DNA from 4 places in the Thauera sedimentorum genome. Region 2 is predicted to be linked to each of the others. Evidence: riboswitches for the same ligand, from Rfam matches in the RefSeq annotation. Region 2 holds a riboswitch; each other region holds the start of a gene.
The links. A riboswitch is a leader RNA that binds a small molecule or an ion and turns the genes downstream of it on or off. The one in region 2 is predicted to bind cobalamin.
Positions count from the first base shown of each region.

Region 1: it holds a riboswitch for cobalamin, as region 2 does, so the genes downstream of both, cobO (cob(I)yrinic acid a,c-diamide adenosyltransferase) here and bluB (5,6-dimethylbenzimidazole synthase) in region 2, are expected to answer to the same signal.
Region 3: it holds a riboswitch for cobalamin, as region 2 does, so the genes downstream of both, IAI53_RS01495 (energy transducer TonB) here and bluB (5,6-dimethylbenzimidazole synthase) in region 2, are expected to answer to the same signal.
Region 4: it holds a riboswitch for cobalamin, as region 2 does, so the genes downstream of both, IAI53_RS03815 (ribonucleoside-diphosphate reductase subunit alpha) here and bluB (5,6-dimethylbenzimidazole synthase) in region 2, are expected to answer to the same signal.

Region 1 is NZ_JACTAH010000002.1:751,823-756,015, reverse strand. Features, by position in the region: gene IAI53_RS13335 (peroxidase-related enzyme) at 1-40, opposite strand, end outside; gene acuI (acrylyl-CoA reductase (NADPH)) at 97-1,080, opposite strand; gene acuR (acrylate utilization transcriptional regulator AcuR) at 1,137-1,772, opposite strand; cobalamin riboswitch at 1,878-2,099, shown strand; gene cobO (cob(I)yrinic acid a,c-diamide adenosyltransferase) at 2,260-2,871, shown strand; gene IAI53_RS13315 (ABC transporter substrate-binding protein) at 2,871-3,713, shown strand; gene IAI53_RS13310 (FecCD family ABC transporter permease) at 3,787-4,193, shown strand, end outside.
Region 2 is NZ_JACTAH010000002.1:47,416-51,608, reverse strand. Features, by position in the region: gene cobA (uroporphyrinogen-III C-methyltransferase) at 45-899, shown strand; gene IAI53_RS09975 (cobyrinic acid a,c-diamide synthase CobB) at 892-2,178, shown strand; cobalamin riboswitch at 2,177-2,370, shown strand; gene bluB (5,6-dimethylbenzimidazole synthase) at 2,526-3,284, shown strand; gene IAI53_RS09965 (alpha/beta fold hydrolase) at 3,387-4,193, opposite strand, start outside.
Region 3 is NZ_JACTAH010000001.1:335,877-340,069, forward strand. Features, by position in the region: gene IAI53_RS01485 (heavy metal translocating P-type ATPase) at 1-1,250, shown strand, start outside; gene IAI53_RS01490 (heavy-metal-associated domain-containing protein) at 1,289-1,498, shown strand; gene IAI53_RS01495 (energy transducer TonB) at 1,522-2,340, opposite strand; cobalamin riboswitch at 2,443-2,594, opposite strand; gene ppa (inorganic diphosphatase) at 2,656-3,183, shown strand; gene IAI53_RS01505 (GNAT family N-acetyltransferase) at 3,250-4,193, opposite strand, start outside.
Region 4 is NZ_JACTAH010000001.1:852,677-856,869, reverse strand. Features, by position in the region: gene IAI53_RS03815 (ribonucleoside-diphosphate reductase subunit alpha) at 1-2,383, opposite strand, end outside; cobalamin riboswitch at 2,503-2,715, opposite strand; gene IAI53_RS03810 (acyl-CoA thioesterase) at 2,831-3,685, opposite strand; cobalamin riboswitch at 3,830-4,043, opposite strand; gene IAI53_RS03805 (patatin-like phospholipase family protein) at 4,089-4,193, opposite strand, start outside.

The DNA of each region.
Region 1 (4,193 bases), 700 kb from region 2:
TGAGGTCGGGCACCGCGAAGCGGCTGATCTTGTCGGTCATGCTGGTCTCCTTGAAACGGTTGTCGTCGTATTGCGTGTCGAATATCTGCCTGCGGCTCAGCGGTTCACATCCACCACCACGCGGCCGCGCACCTGGCCGGCCATCAGGCGGCCGGCGGTGTCGATCACCTCGCTCAGGCCGATCTCGCTGGTGATCAGCTCAAGCTTGGCCACATCCAGGTCGCGCCCCAGGCGCTGCCAGGCCTCCAGGCGCTCGGCGCGCGGCGCCATCACGCTGTCGATGCCGGCCAGCGTCACACCGCGCAGGATGAAGGGCGCCACCGTGGAGGGGAAATCCATGCCCTGCGCCAGCCCGCAGGCAGTGACGGTGCCGCGGTAGCGGGTGCTGGCGCACACGTTGGCGAGCGTGTGGCTGCCCACGGTGTCCACCGCACCGGCCCAGCGCTCGCGCGCCAGCGGCTTGCCCGGGGCGTTGAGGGTGGCGCGGTCGATGATCTCCGCGGCGCCCAGGGTCTTGAGGAAGTCGGCCTCGTCCGGCCGGCCGGTGGAGGCCACCACGGTGTAGCCCAGCTTGGCCAGCACGGCCACCGCCACGCTACCCACCCCGCCGTTGGCGCCGGTCACCAGAATCTCGCCCTGGTCCGGGGTCACGCCGTGGCGTTCGAGCGCCATCACGCACAGCATCGCGGTATAGCCCGCGGTGCCTATGGCCATCGCCTGGCGGGCGGTGAATGCGGACGGCAGCGGTACCAGCCAGTCGCCCTTGAGGCGGGCGCGCTGGGCGAGGCCGCCCCAATGACCTTCGCCCACGCCCCAGCCGTTGAGCACCACCGCATCGCCCACGGCGACGTCCGGGTGGCTGCTGGCTTCCACCGTGCCGGCCAGGTCGATGCCGGGCACCATCGGGAACTTGCGCACCACCGGGCCCTTGCCGGTGATCGCCAGGCCGTCCTTGTAGTTCAGCGTCGAGTAGGCCACACGCACGGTGACGTCGCCTTCCGGCAGCGCGTCGTCGGCCAGCTCGGTGAGTTGTGCGCGGTAACCGGCGTCGTCCTTCTCAATCAGGATTGCCTTGAACATGTCCATCTCCTCCATGTGGTTCTAGACCGGTCGTCTAGAAATACTCGTAAAAAGAATCAGCGCGGCAGGCCGGCGAGGAAGCCGGCGGCGAACTGCCGCAGTGGCGCCTCGCTGCGCGCGAGCTTGGCGCGCAAGACCGCACCCTCCCAGCCAATCCAGAAGAAGGCCGCGAGGGCCTCGCAGTCCGCATGCGGCGCGATCTCTCCCGCCTTGCGGGCCTCATGCAGACAGGCGGCCAGGCGCGCCTGCCAGTCCTCGAAAACCTCCTCCAGGCGGGCCCTGTAGGCCTCGGGCAGCACCGCCATCTCCTGGCCGAGGTTGCCGATCAGGCAGCCGCGGCGGAATTCGTAGCGCGCCATGCCGCCGCAGGCGTCGTCCACGAAGGCTTGCACGCGCGCCAGCGGCGGGCGCGAGGCATCGAAAAAGCAGCGGTTGAGCTTGCGCGCGAAGTAGGCGGCGTACTGGTCGATGACCGCGCGGCCGAAGGCTTCCTTGTTGTCGAAGTAGTGATAGAAGGAGCCCTTGGGCACGCCCACGCGGCGCAGCACCTCGTCGATGCCGGTGGCGGCGAAGCCCTTCTCGGTGAGCACCTCGGTGCCGCAGCGCACCAGCGCCTCGCGGGTATCGAGGCGGTCGTCGATGCGTTTCGGGGGGCGGCCGGGACGGCGGCGCAGGGCGGGGGGCGCTTCCATGGGCTGAATATTAGACCGCTCGTCTAGAAAAATGCAAGACCGTCGCCCGCCGTTCGCCCAAGGCTCCCCGAACAGATTGCCCGACGCGAGGCGCTTGCCGTATATTGCGCACTGCATCGATCAGGAGCCCCGTCGCGCATCCGCGCTCCGGGGTGAAACGGGAAGTCCGGTGACGCCGGCGCACAACGCGCCCGCCATTCCGGCGCAGCCCCCGCTGCTGTAAGCCTGACGGAGCCGCCACACACGCCACTGGGCCCTCGCGCCCGGGAAGGCGGCGGCCTCCGGACGACGGCGAGCCAGAAGACCGACCCGATCGACGACAAGGTAGGTGCCCCGGGGTGTGGGCGATTCACCGACTGGTCCGTGGGCGCCTCAGCCCGAGCATTCGCCAGCCGCAGTGCAGGGCAGCCGTCCGTAACGGTCCTGCCCGACGTGTTTCGTCCTTCCCCGCCCGGCACCTTCGACATGAACACTCGGAGCGCCGACCATGGACGAGGACAAGAAGCACAGCCACAACGAGCGCATGCAGCGCAAAAAGGACGTCGTCGACGCCGCCATCGCACGCGCCCAGGAAGAACGCGGCATCGTCATCCTGATCACCGGCAACGGCAAGGGCAAGACCACCTCGGCCTTCGGCACCCTGTACCGCGCACTCGGCCACGGCCAGCGCACCGGCGTGGTGCAGTTCATCAAGGGCACCCAGGCCACCGGCGAGGTCACCTTCCTGCAGCAGAGCCCGGCCGGCGCCGGCGTGCAATACCACGCCATGGCCACCGGCTTCACCTGGAACACCCAGAACTGGGACGCCGACAAGCGCGCTGCCGACGAGGCATGGGCGCAGGCCGCGCGCATGCTGCGCGACCCGGCGGTGAACCTGGTGCTGCTCGACGAGCTCACCTACATGCTGAAGTACAACTACCTCGACACCGCCGAGGTGCTGGCTGCGATCGCGAACCGCCCGCCGATGCAGACCGTGATCGTCACTGGCCGCGCCGCCAAGCCCGAGCTGGTCGAGCTGGCCGACACGGTAAGCGAGATCGCCGACCGCAAACACGCCTTCAAGGCCGGCGTGAAGGCCCAGGCCGGCATCGACTTCTGATGCGCCACCGGCTCGCCGCCCTGCTGCTGGCTGCCGCGCCGCTCGCTGCGGCGGCAGCCGGCCCGCTGCCGCGGGTGATGTCCACCAATCTGTGCGCCGACGTGCTGCTGCTCTCGCTCGCCGACCCGGCGCAGATCGTCTCGGTGTCCCTGAAAAGCCAGGACCCGGCGCGCTCCTCGCTCGCCGCGCGCGCCGCGCACTTCGCCGCCAACAGCGGCAGCGCCGAGGAAGTGATCGCCGCACGGCCCGACGTGGTGCTCGCCTCGCGACGCTGGCAGGCACGCCACCAGCAGGCGCTGTTCGCCCGCCACGGCATTGCGATCGTCACCGTGCCCTTCCCCAACGACTGGGACGGCATCTTCGCCAGCACGCGCAAGGTGGGCGAGGCCATCGGCCGCGGCGCCGCCGCCGAGGCCCTGGTCGGCGAGGTGCAGGCACGGCTGGCCGCCCTGCGGGGCGACGCTACACGCCCGAGCGCGCTCTACCTGCGCCCCAATGGCGGCACCGCCGGCGCCGGCACCCATGTGGACGCGGTGCTGCAGGCCGCCGGCCTCGCCAACCACGCCGCCGCGAACGGGCGCCAGGGCTGGGGCCGCGCCGCGCTGGAAGAGGTGGTCGCCAACCCGCCCGAACTTCTGGTCACCAGCCAGATGGTGCACGACGGCGCCTACGCGCGCGCCGGCTTGAGCCGCCATCCGCAGATGCGGGAGGTGGCCGCCACCCGCCCGACGCTGGCGCTCACCCACAACGACTGGGGCTGCAGCAACTGGCAGCTGGTCGAGGCCGCCGAAGAGCTCGCCGCCGGCCTGCGCCGCGTAACCTCCAAGGAGGCGCACCGATGAGCGCTGCGCCGGGCCGCCCCAAGCAGCGCTCGCTCCCGCCTGGCGGGACGGCGCGCAGCGCCAAGGGTGCCCAATGAGCAGCGCCCGCTTGAACGGCGCCCTGCTCGCCGCGCTGGCGCTGCTCGCGCTGGCCTCGCTCGCCATCGGCCCGGTGCCGCTCGGCCTCGCCGACATCGCCGGCGCCCTGCTGCCGGGCGGCGACACGGTCGCCGACGAACTGCTGCAGCGCCGTCACACCATCGTCGCCGAGATCCGCCTGCCGCGCGTGCTGCTCGCCATCCTGGTCGGCGCCTCGCTGGGCATGGCCGGCGCCGCGCTGCAGGGCCTGCTGCGCAATCCGCTCGCCGAGCCCGGCCTGCTGGGAGTGAGCGCCAGCGCCAGCCTGGGCGCGGTGCTGTGCCTGTACTTCGGCTTCGCCGCGATCAACATCTGGCTGCTGCCGGCCGCGGCGATGGGCTGCGCCGCGCTCGCCACCGCGGT
Region 2 (4,193 bases):
GACAGCGAAACCATGTCCCTGGTCCCGCCACACCGAGAGCAAGCATGTCCCTGCCTGAACTTGCCAGCGCCCGTCCGGGGCCGCAACCCGGTCATGTCTACCTGGTCGGCGCCGGCCCCGGCGACCCGGAGTTGCTCACCCTGCGCGGCGCGCGCCTGGTGGCCGGTGCCGAGGTGGTGGTGTACGACAATCTGGTCAGTCCGCTCATCGTCGAGCTCGCGCCCGCTGCGGCCGCGCGCATCTACGTCGGCAAGAAGGCCGCCGACCACACCCTGCCGCAGGACGAGATCAACGCCCTGCTGGTGCGTCATGCGCGCGCCGGGCGGCGGGTGGTGCGGCTGAAGGGCGGCGACCCCTTCATCTTCGGGCGCGGCGGTGAGGAGATGGAGACGCTGATGGCCGCGGGGATCACCGTGGAGGTGGTGCCCGGCGTGACTGCGGCGGCGGGCATCGCCGCCTACGCCGGCATCCCGCTCACCCACCGCGACCATGCGCAGTCGGTGGTGTTCGCCACCGGCTTCCTCAAGGACGGCGCGCTGGAGCTGGACTGGCCGATGCTCGCCCGCCCCAATCAGACCCTGGTGATCTACATGGGCATCTCGCGCCTGGGCGAGATCTGCGCCCGCCTGGTCGAACACGGCCTGCCGGCGAGCACGCCGGCAGGCGTCATCGAGCGCGGCACCACCGCACAGCAGCGCGTGGCGGTGGCTACGCTGGCCGACCTGGCCGGGCAGGTCGCGCGGGCCGGCATCCGTCCGCCCGCGCTCACCGTAGTGGGCGGGGTGGTGGGCCTGTACCCGCGCCTGGCCTGGTTCCAGCCGGACGCGGGCGAGCCGCCGGCACACCCGCCGCACGCCGGCTGCAGCGCCATCCACCGCGGGGAGGCCGCCGATGACTGAACGCTGCCCGGCGCTCTTCGTCGCCGCTCCCGCCTCCGGCCAGGGCAAGACCACGGTCACCGCCGCGCTCGCCCGCCTGCACGCCCGCCAGGGGCGGCGGGTGCGGGTGTTCAAGTGCGGCCCGGACTTCCTCGACCCGCAGATCCACGCGGTGGCCAGCGGCGCACCGGTGTACAACCTGGATCTGGGCATGTGCGGCGAACAGGATGCCGCCTGGCGGCTGCACGCCGCGGCGCGCGAGGCCGACCTGATCCTGGTCGAAGGCGTCATGGGCCTGTACGACGGCGGACCCTCGGGAGCCGACATCGCCCAGCGCTTCGGCATCCCGGTGATGGCGGTGATCGACGCCAGCGCGATGGCGCAGACCTTCGGCGCGGTGGCCTACGGGCTGGCGCATTACCGGCCCGGCCTGCCGTTCTCCGGCGTACTTGCCAACCGGGTGGGCAGCGCGCGCCACGCCGACATGCTGCGCGCGGCGCTGCCGGACGGCATGCGCTGGTACGGCGCGGTGCCGCGCGAAGCCGGCGCGGCCCTGCCCGAGCGCCATCTCGGCCTGCTGCAGGCCGCCGAGATCGCCGATCTGGCCGAGCGCCTGGACCGCATGGCCGACGCGCTGGCCGCCACCGGCGCGGGCGAACTGCCGCCGCCGGTCGACTTCGCCCCGGTGGCCGCGCCCGCGCCGGCGCCGCTGCTCGCCGGGCGCACCGTGGCAGTGGCGCGCGATGCGGCCTACGGCTTCATCTACCCGGCCAACCTCGACACGCTCACCGCGCTCGGCGCGCGTCTGGCCTTCTTCTCGCCGCTGGCCGGCGAGCGCCTGCCGGAATGCGATGCGGTCTGGCTGCCCGGCGGCTATCCGGAACTGCACGGTGAGCGTCTGGCCGCGAATACCGGCTTCTGGACCGACCTGCGCGCGCATGTGGACGCCGGCAAGCCCTTGCTGGCCGAGTGCGGCGGCATGATGAGCCTGTTCGATGCGGTGGTGGACAAGGCCGGCGTGACGCATGCCTTCGGCGGCCTGCTGCCCGGCCGCGCGGTGATGCAGCCGCGTTTGGCGGCGCTCGGCATGCAGGAGGCCGAACTGCCGGAAGGCCGCCTGACCGGTCACACCTTCCATTACTCCAAGACCGAGACAGCGCTCGCGCCGCTCTGCCGCGCGCAGCGCCCGGACGGCGGCGAGGGCGAGGCGATCTACCGCCGCGGCCGGCTCACCGCCTCCTACGTGCATTTCTATTTCCCGTCCGCGCCGGAGGTGGCCGCCCGCCTGCTGACGAACTGATCTTTCACCGTTTCGAGGTGCCCGCGCATGACGCGCGGGAGAATCGGGAAGGCGGTGCGATTCCGCCACGTGCCCAGCGCCGTGTTGGGGACCGTCCGGGCAAGCGCAAGCAGCCACTGGCCGAACAGGCCGGGAAGGCGTCCGGACGGGACGAACCTCAGTCGGAAGACCGGCCTCGAGACGCGACCCGCAGCGGCGTGGAAAGCCGCTGTCCACGTGGACTGTCCGAACGGATTGTCCACCGCGCGTAGGAGCGGGCTTGCCCGCGATAGGGTGGTTCCGGATGCAAATGAAGCCGCATCGCGGGCAAGCCCGCTCCTACCGCTGCTCTTACCAAGGGGACTACGATGAGCAGCCCATTGCAGCAGATCCAGACCCATCCCGCCTTCGACGACGCCGAGCGCGCCGCGGTGTACCGGGCCATCTTCACCCGCCGTGACGTGCGCGGCGAGTTCCTCCCCGACCCGGTGCCGGACGAGGTGCTGGCGCGCATCCTCGCCGCCGCCCACCATGCGCCCTCGGTCGGCTTCATGCAGCCGTGGGACTTCGTCGTGGTGCGTTCGCCCGAGGTCAAACGGCGGGTGCATGCGGCCTTCACGGAGGCGCACGCGGAAGCCGCCCTGATGTTCGAGGGCGAGCAGCGCACCACCTACCGCAAGCTCAAGCTCGAAGGCATCCTCGAAGCACCGGTGAACCTGTGCCTGACCTGCGACCGCGAACGCCACGGTCCGGTGGTGGTGGGGCGCACCCACATCAAGACCATGGATCTGTACAGCACGGTGTGCGCGGTGCAGAACCTGTGGCTCGCCGCGCGCGCCGAAGGTCTGGGGGTGGGCTGGGTGAGCATCTTCCACCAGCGCGCGCTGCGCGAGGCGCTCGGCATCCCCGCCGGCATCACCCCGGTGGCCTACCTGTGCATCGGCCACGTCAGCCACTTCTACCGCAAGCCAGAACTGGAAGCTGCCGGCTGGCTGCCGCGCCTGCCGATCGAGCAGCTGCTGCACTTCGACCGCTGGCAGGGCGCGGCGGGCGAAGCGGACGAGGCGCTGGTCGACGCGGTGCGCGACACGCAGGCGGTACTTGCCGCGGGCGGGCCGCTGGGCTGAAGCGGAGGGCGTGTGTCGTAGGAGCGGCCTTGGCCGCGATGCGGCGGCGGTTTCCTTGCCGGCCGCATCGTGGGCAAGCCCGCTCCTGCCCTGTGCGCCCGCTCAGTAGAGCGGTGCCGGCTCCGGCAGGCGTGGCAGTTCGGCGGGCAGGGCGTGCTCCTGTCCGCCGATGAAGGCCGCTGCGGCGCTTACCACGCCGTGGTCGCGCAGGATGCGGTGATGGCCCAGGTCCCAGGTTCGGATCAGGCGGGCTGTGGGCATGCGCGCGGTGAGGCGCTGGCTGTGCTCGAAGGGGACGTCCGGGTCGGCCGCATCATGTACGAAGAGCGCCGGGATGCGCACCTGCGCCAGTTCCTCGCTGCGGTCGATCTCGGCGAAACGCAGGCCGTAGCGGCGCTCCAGGCGCTCGCGCATGGCCTCGCGCACCCGTGCACTGATGCCGAGCAGACGGGCGAAGTGGTGGGCGTATTCGTTCATCGATGCGGGCGGGGCGACGAACACCGCGCGCTCCAGCACCAGGCCGCGGCGCAGTGCGAGCGCCAGCACGCCAGCGCCCAGCGAGTGGCCGACCGCCGCGCTGAACGGTCCATGGGTGCGCACCACCGCTTCGAGGGCGCGCAGCATGTCCGGTAGCGCCACCGCGCCGCCGCCGCTGGCGCCGTGGCCCGGCTGGTCGTACCACACCACACGATGGCCGCGGGCGAGCAGCGGCTCGACGAAGCTGCCCATCTGCACCGCGCGCCCGCCCCAGCCGTGCGCCAGCAGCACGGCCGGCGCGTCGGCCGGACCGGCCTGCCATACCGCGATCTCGCGTCCATCGGCGCTCACCGTGTCACGCCGCGCGGCGACCGTCACGCTGCGACGCCCGGCATAGCGCGGCGGGCGGGTGAACAGACGCTCGGCCTGTCG
Region 3 (4,193 bases), on a different contig from region 2:
CGCTGCTGGCCGGCATCATCCGCATGGTCGCCCAGGCGCAGGGCTCCAAGGCGCCGGTGCAGCGCCTGGCCGACCGCATCTCGGCCGTCTTCGTGCCGGTGGTCGTGGGCCTCGCGCTGCTGACCCTCGCCGGCTGGTGGCTGTGGTCGGGCGACTTCGCCCAGGCCTTGATCAACGCCGTGGCGGTGCTGGTGATCGCCTGCCCGTGCGCGCTCGGGCTGGCGACGCCCACCGCGATCATGGTGGGCACCGGCCAGGGTGCGCGTGCCGGCATGCTGGTGAAGAACGCCGAAGCGCTGGAACTGGCCGAGAAGGTGCGCGTGCTGGCGGTGGACAAGACCGGCACGCTGACCCGGGGCGAGCCCGCGGTGACCGACGTGCTGCCGGCGCCCGGGTGGACGAGCGGGGGCTTGCTGGAGATGGCGGCTGCGGCCGAGCAGGGCAGCGCCCATCCGATTGCGCGGGCGGTACTGGCCCACGCCCAGGCCGAGGGCTTGAGCCTGGCGCCGGTGGAAGCGGTCCGGAGCTTCGGTGGCAAGGGGCTGGAAGGGCGTGTCGAAGGCCGCACGGTGCTGCTGGGTGCCCCGGGTTTCCTTGCTGAGCGCGGGACGGCGGTGCCGGAAGGTTTCTGCGACGAGCTGGCGGCCGGTGGCCGTACGCTGGTGGCGGTGTCGGTGGACGGTGCTTTCGCCGGCGCGCTGGGCGTGGCCGACCAGGTGCGCGAGGACTCGGCCCGCGCGGTGGCGCGCTTGCAGGCTCGCGGTATCGAGGTCGTCATGTTGACCGGCGATCATGCGGCGACAGCGGCGACGATTGCCGCGCAGGTGGGCATTGAGGATTACCGGGCAGGCGTGCTGCCTGGCGACAAGGCGGCGGCGGTGAAGGCCCTGGGCAAGGACGGCAAGCTGGTCGGCATGGCCGGCGACGGCATCAACGACGCGCCCGCGCTGGCCGCGGCCGATGTATCGTTCGCCATCGGCGTGGGGGCCGACGTCGCGGTGGAGGCCGCCGACATCACCCTGGTGCGCAACAGCCTGGACGGGGTGGCCGACGCGATCGACCTGTCGCGCGCCACGCTGGCGAAGATCCGCCAGAATCTGTTCTTTGCCTTCATCTACAACGTGCTCGGCATTCCGCTGGCGGCGCTCGGTTTCCTCAACCCGGTGGTGGCCGGCGCGGCGATGGCGATGAGCTCGGTGTCGGTGGTCAGCAACTCGCTGCTGCTTCGGCGCTGGCGAGCCGGGCGATAGGTTTTGTTCGATGGACCCCAAGGGCTGGAGTGAAAGCGATGAATGAAGTGACGATCAAGGTGGAAGGCATGAGCTGCGGCGGCTGCGTGCGCAACGTGACCGGTGTGCTCAAGGCGCTGGCCGGCGTGAGCGAGGCGGAGGTGTCGCTGGACGGGGCGAGCGCGCGGGTCAGCTACGATCCCGCGCAGGTCACCCCCGAGCAGATGCGCGCGGCGGTCGAGGCGGCCGGCTTCGACTCGCCGGCCTGAGCGCCGGCGCGCAAGGGCGCGGCTCAGCGCCCTTCCAGGCGAAACACGATGGGCACCCGCAGCCAGCTGTCCACCGGCTGGCTGCCGCGTCTTGCCGGCTCGAAGCGCCAGTGGGCGACGGCATCGCGCGCCGCACGGTCGAGCCGCGGGTGGCTGCTGCTCTCGGCGATCTCGATTTCCGCCGCACGTCCGGAGGCCAGCACGTGGACGCGCAGCGTCACCTGGCCTTCTTCCCCCCGGCGTCGCGCGGCGGCGGGATAGCCGGGCGGGGGATTGTGCAGGTAATCGGCGTCGTAACGTGCGGGCGCCAGGGTCTCCGCCTGTTGCCGGCTGGTCGCTGCCACTGCGCTGGTAGTGGGGGCCGGGGCTTGGTCGGCGGGCGGTTGAACCTCTGTTGCCGGATCGGGGGCGGATTCGCCGGGCGGCCGGGCGGCGTGGTCCTCAGGGACCGGTACCACCGCGGCCGGTTCCGGCGCTTGCCGGGGCACGACAGGCGCGTGGCTTGCCGCAGTCGTGACCGGACGGGCGTTCTGCGGCGGCGGTAGCGGACGTGGCTTGGGCGCCTGGGCGGACGGCTTGGGTTTGACGGGTTCCTGCGCTGGCCGGGGGGGCAGGCTGGGCGTCGCCGTCGGTTGGGCGACCGGTGGCGTGAGCAGCTGGACGCTCACCACGCTCTCGGCAGGGCGCGCCTGGGTCAGTGGTTCATCGCCCAGGCCCAGCCAGGCCAGGCCGGCCACGTGCAGGCCTGCGACCAGCGCAAGCCAGCCCCATTGCAGCGGCGGCAGCACGGTGGCGCCATGGGCGCCGCCGGAGGACAGCAGGGAGGGCGTGGGGTTGTTCATCTCGGCCCGCGGAACCAGACTATTGCGCGGGCGGACACGGGCACGAGGCTCGCGACGCGCAGCCGACCCGCAGCGCTTCACACACGGCCGGTGCATGGCGCCGGGCCGCATCATTGGAAGGCCGGTCTCCGGGCTCGGCGCGGAAGGTCTTTCCAGCGCCATACCGTTGCGGGGGCAGCACAGGCCTTGCACCTGTTTCCCGATTCTCCTTCGCGGCGACAGCCGGCGAAGGCACCTTCTATTCAGCGCTGCATTATAGGCGGTGCAGGCTTTCCCGTATAATTTCGCCCACTTTTTCCATGGGAGGGTTGTGTAATGGGCTTCGAAAACGTCCCCGCCGGCAAGGATGTGCCGAACGACATCAACGTCATCATCGAGATTCCGGCGCAGGCCGATCCGATCAAGTTCGAGGTGGACAAGGACAGCGGCGCGGTCTTCGTCGATCGCTTCATGGGCACCTCCATGCGCTACCCGATCAACTACGGCTACGTGCCGCACACCATCGCCGGCGACGGCGACCCGGTGGACGTGCTGGTGGTCACCCCCTTCCCGCTGCTGCCGGGCGTGGTGATCCGCTGCCGTCCGGTCGGCGTGCTGAAGATGGAAGACGAGTCGGGCATGGACGCCAAGGTGGTGGCGGTGCCGGTCTCCAAGCTGACCCCGCTGTACGACAAGGTGCAGACCACCGACGACCTGCCCGAGCTGCTGATGAAGCAGACCGTGCACTTCTTCGAGCACTACAAGGATCTCGAGCCGGGCAAGTGGGTCAAGGTGCTGGGCTGGGGCTCGGTGGACGAGGCCCGCAAGGAAATCACCGACGGCCTGGCCAACGCCGCCAAGTGATCGCCGTGGCCCGGTGAACGCCGGGCAGCAGGATGGAAGGCCCGCCGCGTGCGGGCCTTCGTGCGTCTACGGCCCGCTGCGGAAGGGCGAGCGTTCGGCCAGTTCGTCGAGGTAGAAGCGCACGCCCTTGCGTTCGCGCGCGAGGAAATCGTCCACCGCGTCGCGGAAGCGCGGATCTGCGATCCAGTGCGCCGAGCAGGTGGGTACCGGTTCCAGGCCGCGCGAGAGTTTGTGTTCGCCCTGCGCGCCGCCTTCGAAGCGCGACAGTCCCTGTGCGATGCAGTAGTCGATGGCCTGGTAGTAGCACAGCTCGAAATGCAGGAAGGGCAGCGCCTCGGTCGCGCCCCAGTAGCGCCCGTAGAGCGCCTCGCGGTCGCACAGGAAGAACGCGGCGGCGACCGGTTCGCCCTGCCGTTCGGCGACCAGCAGGCGCACCCCGCCGGGCAGGGCGGCCGCCAGCGCCGGGAAGAATGCCGGGGTCAGATAGGGCGTGGAGCGGTGCAGCGCGTAGGTGAGGCTGTAGCAGCGGTGGAAGAAGGCCCAGTCGGCTGCGCTCGCGCCGTGGCCGTCGAGCCAGCGCAGGCTCAGCCCGTGTGCGGCGGCGCGGCGGCGTTCCTGGCGGATCTTCTTGCGCTTGTCGTGGTTGAGCTGGGCCAGGAAATCTTCGAAGTCGCGGTAGCCGGCGTTGCGCCAGTGGAACTGCACCCCGTGGCGCAGCATCAGCCCGGCTTCGGCCAGCCAGGGGGCTTCTTCATCGGCGGGAAAGAGCAGGTGGAAGGACGACAGGCCGCTGTCGGCAACCGTGTCCAGCACCGCGGCGAGCAGGGCCTTGCGGTCTGCGCCGCTGTGGCCGAGCAGGCGTGCGCCGGGGATGGGTGTGAACGGCACCGCGGCGAGCCACTTCGGGTAGTAGGCCAGCCCGTGGCGGGCATAGGCTTCCGCCCAGGCCCAGTCGAACACGTATTCCCCGTAGGAGTGCTGCTTTTCGTAGAGCGGCATCGCGGCCACCA
Region 4 (4,193 bases), on a different contig from region 2:
ATTTGACGTAGAGGTTCTGGTAGTCCGGCTCGATCGAGGCCGACACGCCGACGATGTTGGCGATGGTGGCGGTCGGCGCGATCGCCACGCAGTTGGAGTTGCGCATGCCGTGGCGCGCAATGCGTTCGCGCAGCGCCTCCCAGTCGAGCGCGCCGCCGCGCTCGACCTCGACGAAGCCGCCGCGCGACTCGGCCAGCAGCGCCAGGGTGTCGGCCGGCAGCACGCCGCGCGACCACAGGCTGCCCTCGTAGCTCGAATAGCGCCCGCGCTCCTCGGCCAGCTCGGTCGAGGCCAGGTAGGCGTGGTAGCACAGCGCCTCGGCGGAGACGTCGGCAAAGGCCACCGCCTCGTCGGACGCATAGGCCACGCCCATGCGGTGCAGGCAGTCGGCAAAGCCCATCATCCCCAGGCCCACCGGGCGGTGGCGCAGGTTGGAGGTGCGCGCCTTGGGGGTGGCGTAGTAGTTGATGTCGATGACGTTGTCGAGCAGGCGCATGGCGCTGCGCACCGTGCGCGCGAGCTTGTCGTGATCCAGCGTCCAGCGCCCGTCAGCGCCCTGCACCAGATGGGCCGGCAGGTTCACCGAACCGAGGTTGCACACCGCGGTCTCGTCGGCCGAGGTGTTCAGGGTGATCTCGGTGCACAGGTTGGAGCTATGCACCACGCCCACATGCTGCTGGGGCGAACGCACATTGCAGGCGTCCTTGAAGGTGATCCACGGATGCCCGGTCTCGAACAGCATGGTGAGCATCTTGCGCCACAGCTGCAGCGCGGGGATTTTCTTGAACAGCTTCAGCTCGCCGCGCGCGGCGCGCTCCTCGTAGCCCAAGTAGGCGGCCTCGAAATCGCGCCCGAAACGCTCATGCAGGTCGGGCACGTCCACCGGCGAGAACAGCGTCCATTCGCCGCCCTCCATCACCCGCTTCATGAACAGATCCGGAATCCAGTTGGCGGTGTTCATGTCGTGGGTGCGGCGGCGCTCGTCGCCGGTGTTCTTGCGCAGCTCGAGGAATTCCTCGATGTCCAGGTGCCAGCTCTCCAGGTAGGCACACACCGCCCCCTTGCGCTTGCCGCCCTGGTTCACCGCCACCGCGGTGTCGTTGACCACCTTGAGGAAGGGGATCACCCCCTGGCTCTTGCCGTTGGTGCCGCGGATCAGGCTGCCCAGCGCGCGCACCGGGGTCCAGTCGTTGCCCAGGCCGCCGGCGAACTTCTGCAGCAGGGCGTTTTCCTTGATCGCCTGGTAGATGCCTTCCAGGTCGTCGGCCACTGTGGTGAGGTAGCACGAAGACAGCTGCGAGTGCCGCGTGCCGCTGTTGAACAGCGTCGGCGTGCTGCTCATGAAGTCGAAGGTCGCGAGCAGGCGATAGAACTCGATGGCGCGCGCCTCGCGGTCGATCTCGTTGAGCGCCAGGCCCATCGCCACGCGCATGAAGAAGGTCTGTGGCAGCTCGATGCGGGTGTTGTCCACGTGCAGGAAGTAGCGGTCGTAGAGCGTCTGCAGGCCGAGGTAGTTGAAGCGCAGGTCGTTGGTCGCATCGAGCGCGGCAGCCAGGCGCGCCAGGTCGTACTCGCCCAGGCGCGGGTCGAGCAGCGCGGCTTCGATGCCGCGCTTGATCAGCGCAGGGAAGCACTCGGCGTAGCCGGCGACCATGTCTGCTTGGCTTGCCGCGCGGCCCAGCACTTCCGCACGCAGGCTGTCGAGCAGCAGGCGGGCAGCGACCTTGGCGTAGTCCGGCTCGCGCTCGATCAACGTGCGCGCGGCCAGCACCAGCGCCTGGCGCACCGCCGCCAGCGGCACGCCGTCGTAGAGGTTGGTCAGCGCGTGCTCGAGCACGGTGTCGGGCGACACGCCGCGCAAACCTTCGCAGGCTTCGACGCAGCGCGCGCGCAGCACCGCGCGCTCCAGCGGGATGCGGCGCTCGCCATCGACCGCATGCAGCAGCGGCTCGGCGGCCGCCTGCCCGCCACCGGCGGCGGCTTCGGCCGCGCGCTCGGCCGCGCGCCGTTCGCGGTACAGCACGTAGGCGCGCGCCACGTCGTGGCAGCCTTCGCGCATCAGCGCGAGTTCCACCTGGTCCTGGATGTCCTCGATGTGCACCGTGCCGCCGCCCGGCAGGCGGCGGGTGAGCGCCTGCACCACGGCGCTGGTCAGCCGGGCCACCAGGTCACGCACCCGCGCGGAGGCCCCGCCCTGCCCGCCTTCGACGGCGAGGAAGGCCTTGGTCATCGCCAGCGCGATCTTGTCGGCATTGAAGGGCACGATCGCACCGTTGCGGCGGATCACCTCAAAGGCGCGCGCCGCCTGTGCCAGCTCGGACGGCGGCGGGCCCTTGCGGGGGACGGAGGATTCGGTTTCGGTATGGCTGGCGACTGCCTGCATGCTTGCACTCCCGTAGCATCGGAAGCGGTATGCCGGCACGACGGGACGCACTGCGGACGGGGCCGCACGCTCCGCCATGGAGACACCCCGCCCCAGGTCAGAAAACCGGCCCGCGGATCGGGGCCGGAACGGCGTCGGCAGGTCTCCTGGCTCACGGGTCCTCGCCCGCCACCGGCCTTCCCGGAAGACGCAGCTTCCAGTGGCTCGAATCGGTGGCGGACTCGCCGTCTACAGTTGCGGGGGCAGCTCCGGCATCGGGGCGCGCATCGCTGTGCGCCCCTGACCGGATTCCCTCTTCATCCCTTGCGGGAACCGTCGCGATGGACAGTGTAGCGCCGTGCCGGCTTGCCGTACAAGCCGAACACACTATCTACAGCCCATTTTTCCAATGAACACACTACATTTAGTAGATAAAGCGGCGCGAATCTAAGCTCCGTGCCGCCGCGCTCAGCAAGTGGGTTCGGCCGGCTGGGGCACCGGCACCGGGCGACCGTCATAGCCGAGCGCGACCATCGTGAAGCGGCCACGGGTACACAGGCGACGCTGGCCGGTGAGCAACTCCTCCGCATGCATGATCACCTCCACGCTCATCGAGCTATTGCCCACCCGCAACACGCGGGCGGCCAGATCGACGATCTCGCCTTCGAGCACCGGCGCATGGAAATCGATGCGCTCAGACGCGGCCATGACCACCGGCATGCGTGCATGGCGCGCCGCGGCGACGAAAGCAGCCTTTCCGAGCCAGGCCAGCGCCTGGCCGCCGAACAAGGTGCCGAAGTGGTTGGTGTGCCCGGGAAAGACCATCTCCACCATCGATGAAACGGGACCGATGCCTTCGGGCCCGGGCGACGCCAACTCCACCGCATTCGGCCGCGCCCGTTCCCCTCCCACCGCAACCAGCGTGAACCGGCCGCCCAGGCTGTCATGACGCTCACCGGTCGCAAGGTCCTCGGCGATCACCCGAACCTCCACGTCCACCGAGCGCGTACCGCGCCGCACCACCTCACCCGCCAGTTCGACCAGTCGCCCTTGCGCGACCGGTGAGCGGAAATCGATCTGCCCGCTGCACGCGGTAACCATCGGCCGGCGGGTGGCGCGCGTGGCCACAAGGAAGGCGAGCTTGTCCATCATGGACAGCGCCGCTCCACCGAACAGCGTGCCGTGGTGATTGGCCTGCTCGGGAAACACCATGTCGACCATCAGGGTCGGCGTGGCCGAACCGTGGGCATCTTCCGGGAAAGTGTGACGATTGTCGTCGGCCGTCCCCACGACGGCCATGAACCCTTGCTGTTGCATGCGCATCTCCTGTGTGCATGGGACAGGAGGAGGCACGCTCAGAGGGGGGCGGACCGGTGGCGCCGGCGCCCGCGCGACGCATCCGCCGGGTCGACGACCTGGCAACATGACATTCACGCTCCTCCGGGGACACCCCGCCCCTGTCAGGATTGATTGACGTTGCACACGGCAGGTCTCCTGGCTCGCGGGTCATCGCGTCGCGCCAGCCTTCCCGGCAGAATCGCCAGTGGCATGGATTTGGCACGCAGCTCGCCGCTCACAGTTGCGGGGGCAGCTCCGGATTCAATGCGCCAGGCACGTCACCGGATTCCCTTTTAATCGCGGTCGGCATTCCGACCAGCAAACCGTAGGCGGTGCGCAGCTTAGCCGGCGCGCCAAAGGCATGTCAAACGGGCGTCACCCACGGTCCTCAGTACGGCTGGCCGAACAGCAGGTAGTAGCGCGGCTCGCCCACCCGCGATGCGTAGGCCATGCCCACGTAGAGCGGCCCCAGCACGGTGTCGGCGCCGAGAAA